2 regions of the Providencia sp. PROV003 genome follow, and region 1 is predicted to be linked to the other one. Evidence: predicted binding sites of a transcription regulator. Region 1 holds the regulator's gene; the other holds the start of a gene.
What was found. The regulator PurR, encoded in region 1, represses purine synthesis genes. The targets are predictions, from matches to a motif close to CANGCAAACGTTTGCNTG.
Positions count from the first base shown of each region.

Region 2: the regulator PurR is predicted to act here: its motif matches at 1,217-1,234, upstream of cvpA (colicin V production protein).

Region 1 is NZ_CP096369.1:3,426,046-3,428,257, reverse strand. It holds gene punR (DNA-binding transcriptional activator PunR) at 1-860, shown strand, start outside; gene purR (HTH-type transcriptional repressor PurR) at 870-1,895, opposite strand.
Region 2 is NZ_CP096369.1:2,546,832-2,549,043, reverse strand. It holds gene purF (amidophosphoribosyltransferase) at 1-645, opposite strand, end outside; gene cvpA (colicin V production protein) at 660-1,163, opposite strand; gene dedD (cell division protein DedD) at 1,344-1,994, opposite strand; gene folC (bifunctional tetrahydrofolate synthase/dihydrofolate synthase) at 2,000-2,212, opposite strand, start outside.

The DNA of each region.
Region 1 (2,212 bases):
CGGGAAGTTTTAGTGGTGCTGCCGATGAGTTGCACCGTGTTCCATCTGCGATTAGCTATACGGTAAAACAAATTGAGGAATGGCTTGCTGTCCCTTTATTTGAACGTCGCCATCGTGATGTAGTTCTTACCGAGGCGGGGGCAATATTTATTAAACAAAGTCGTTCTGTTATCAAAAAAATGACAGATACCAGACATCAATGCCAACAAGTCGCAAATGGTTGGCGTGGTCAATTTAGTATCGCAGTTGACTGCATTGTCAAACCGCAGCGCACAGAACAACTCATTCTAGATTTCTATCGTCATTTTCCTGATATTGAACTGTATATTCACCCTGAAGTGTTTAATGGTGTTTGGGATGCTTTAGCTGATGGTCGTGTTGATGTGGCGATTGGCGCAACACGTGCTTCCCCCATTGGTGAAAGATACAGTTTTCGTGATATGGGTTTCATGTCTTGGATGTGTGTTGCGAGCCCTGAGCACCCATTAGCCAAAATAGAAGGTAAGTTGGTGGATGAACAAATGCGTGAATACCCCAGTTTATGCTTAGAAGATACCTCCCGTAATTTACCCAAAAGAGACACATGGGCCCTTGATAACCAGCGGCGTCTTGTTGTGCCTTATTGGGAAAATGGTTTGGCATGTTTAGTCAATGGGCTATGTGTGGGCATGGTGCCCGAACACCGCGCAACCCCTTTATGCGAGGAAGGGAAGTTAGTGGAATTGGCATTAGTACAACCATTTCCACCAAGCCCTTGCTGCCTAACTTGGGTTGAAAAAAACACATCTCCAGCGTTAAGTTGGTTATTAGATTACCTCGGTGATACTGAAACACTTAACGCGGAATGGCTTTCAACTTAGGTTGCTAAGTTATCGGCGGTAATCAATAAATGGCCCATCAGCAACAGAGCGGCGTTCAACCAGCCGTGGATGTACCTCGATAGTTTGCGCATCTTCGCGCTTATTCACAATTCTATCGAGTAACATTGTAAAGGCCATTTGCCCTAAACGCTCTTTTGGCTGGTGGATAGTCGTTAGAGCAGGGGTAAAATAGCGCGCATTACGCACATTATCATAGCCAATCACTGAAATATCTTGCGGTACACGCAGGCCCATCTCATCTGCGGCGCAAATCGCTCCCATCGCCATAATATCGCCACCACAGAATACCGCGGTAGGGCGCTGTTTATGGCTAAGGATTTGCATCATTGCTTTGTAGCCTGATTCAGGCTCAAAATCCCCTTGGACGATCCACTCATCTTTTAACGTAATTTTGGCCTCTTCCATCGCTTTTTGGAAACCAGTTAAACGACCAATGCCTGTATTTCTTTCGAGTGAACCAGGAATGACACCGATATCACGGTGGCCACGGTCAATCAAATAACGCCCTGCAAGGTAGCCGCCATGGAATGAGTTGTCGATAATACTGTCAGTAAAATCACCTCGTGACGTACCCCAATCCATAACGACCATTGGAATATTACGATAATCTTCTAACATACTGATTAAAGTATCTGGGTATTCAGAGCACATAACGAGTAAACCATCTACGCGTTTTTGCGCAAGCATTTGTAGATAGGCTTTTTGTTTACCCAAATTATTATGGGAATTACAGAGGATTAGTGTATAGCCTTTTTCATAGCAGCTATTTTCAACTGATTCTATTACCTCAGCAAAATAGGGTGCTTCACTGGAGGTTGCCAGCAAACCAATCGACTTAGTGTGATTAACTTTTAGACTACGGGCAACCGCACTTGGTGAATAATTGAGCTCTTTAATTGCAGCCCAGACCGCAGCCTTAGTATCATCAGCCACAAAGCGCGTTTTATTAATAACATGGGATACGGTTGTGGTAGATACGCCAGCGCGTTTCGCCACATCTTTAATCGTTGCCATGGGGGAAAAAAACTCCTGACCAACAATAGGTCTCTATAAGCATTCTTGTTAAAAAATTACCAGCATATTGATGCATTGATCCTTTGCTGGCAATAATTTAGCGATTTGTTGTCGATTTTGTCTGATCTAGCGCAAAAACGAAAGAAATAATTGATGTTATAACATGTGATATAGGCACGAGTTTTGTTTTTTTGGATATATATACTTAATAACCTTTATGTTAATATGGTTATTCGCTAATTCAATTACGTTTAGATGAGAGGAACTCATGGATACAGATGTTAAATATGGATTACTGGCTGCGTTGGGTTCATTAG
Region 2 (2,212 bases), 880 kb from region 1:
ATCAAGTGCGACACTTTCAGAAGCCACCATATATTCGTGCTCACCCTTCTCTGTGACCCGACGCCCTAATACTAGGGGACGAATACCATGAGGGTCACGGAATGCTAACATCCCATGGCCAATAATAAGTGCCACACAAGCATAGGCGCCGCGTAGTTTTTTGTGCATCGCTGAGACAGCACTAAACACGTTATCTGGCTCAAGAGGGAAATGGTCAAACCTATCTAGCTCATAAGCTAATACGTTGAGTAATATTTCAGAATCCGATGTGGTATTGACATGGCGGCGTGCTGTTTCAAATAAACTCCGAGTGAGTTCATGAGCATTTGTCAGATTACCATTATGAGCAAGGGTGATACCAAAAGGTGAGTTTACGTAGAAAGGTTGAGCTTCAGAAGCACTTGAACTCCCCGCAGTTGGGTAACGAACATGCCCTAACCCCATACAGCCTTGTAACCTGAGCATGTGACGTGTTTCAAACACATCCTTAACCAGACCATTCGCTTTGCGTAAACGAATATTATTTTTGCCATCAATAGTGGCAATACCTGCTGCATCTTGCCCACGATGTTGTAACACCGTTAAAGCATCATAAATCGATTGGTTTACCGGTGTTACACCGGCGATACCGACAATACCGCACATTTAGTCTTTCCTCATCAGCCAGACGGAGAAATATTCTCCGGTAGGAAACTTGACGCATTTTGCAGGTAGTCAAAAAACCACCTGATGATATGACTGAACTGCGGAATAAGTTCCGAACGCTGCCAATCCTCACTTTGAGGAAGTGGTGTAAATGTATCGAGAAAAAACAATAAGGCCGAAACAATTAACACACCACGCAGCGCACCGAAGCAGATCCCCAGAACCCGATCTGTGCCTGATAACCCCGTTTTTTGTACTAATGAGCTAATCACATAGTTCACTACTGCCCCCACAATAAGGGTGGCAATAAATAATGCAGCGATAGCAATGCCATTTCTAACAAGTATATCCTCAAAGCGCGTAAAGTAGCTGGCTAAATAAGGATAAAAGGTACTTGCAACAAAAAAAGCACAACCCCATGTCACTAGTGATAATGCCTCACGTACAAAACCACGGATCAAGCTAACCAGTGCCGAGAAGCCAATAATGGCGATAATTGCGTAATCTATCCAGACCATATTCCATTCCAAAATTCGCACTCACGACATCAGCGAAGTGCATTCTAACAGAAAACGAAAACGTTTGCGTAACCATTTTTCTATCAAATTTAAAAAAATAGCGGCGAAAAGAAAAAATCATAATCGCCGCAGTAAGTTACTAAATCCCCTTACCTTTTAGGGATTATTGGATCTTTAATTTTAAGGTTTATAGGTTTGAATTATCCCTTTAGTCCCTGTAATCGAATTTAGCTCTGGTAACGCGGCCTCTAGCCTTTGCCTAGAGGCTTCTGGCCCCACGTAAATACGTGTGAGTTTATTATTCACTGGCTTAGCGGGAACCGTATACACTTGGTAACCAGACAACCTGAGTTTTGCCACAATTTCTTCTACCTTAGCTGCATTGTTTAAGGCAATAACTTGCACAACAAACGCTTTACCTTGCGGAGCTGGTTTCACTTCGGGTTTAGGCTCCGGTTTTGGTTCAACTTTCGGTTGTGGCTTAGGCTCTGGTTTAACTTCTGGCTTGATTGGTTTTACTGGCTCAACAACAGCAGGTGGATTATTTTCAGCCGATGTTGCCGCTTCAACTTGTTCATTTTGCTGCTGTGTTATCGCTTCTGACAGCATCGCTTCAGAAGCCCCTTCAGAAGAAGCTGTTGATGTCGTACTGGCGATAGGCGCTATCGCTTCAATATCTTCTTCATCACCCGGTTTAGGGATAATAGGAATGGCCGCAAATTCATTTTCATTATATTTCTTATCGCCATCAAGCAGTGCAGGGAGAACGATAACCCCTACAGCAACAAGAACAATGGCGCCAGCAAGACGATTCTGAAATTTACTAGCCACCGGCACTATCCTTTTTGGTTTTCTAATAACATCATAACATGGGCGACAGTATGAAATGACCCACACACAACAACCACATCTTGCTCTTTTGCATCGAGACAAGCTTGTTGCCATGCTTTTTCTACGGAATCAAATTCATTCGCTTGCGCTAAATGTTGGCTAAGCGTAGCGACATCAGCCCCTCTAAATTCAGTTAATGGCGCAATATACCAATCAGT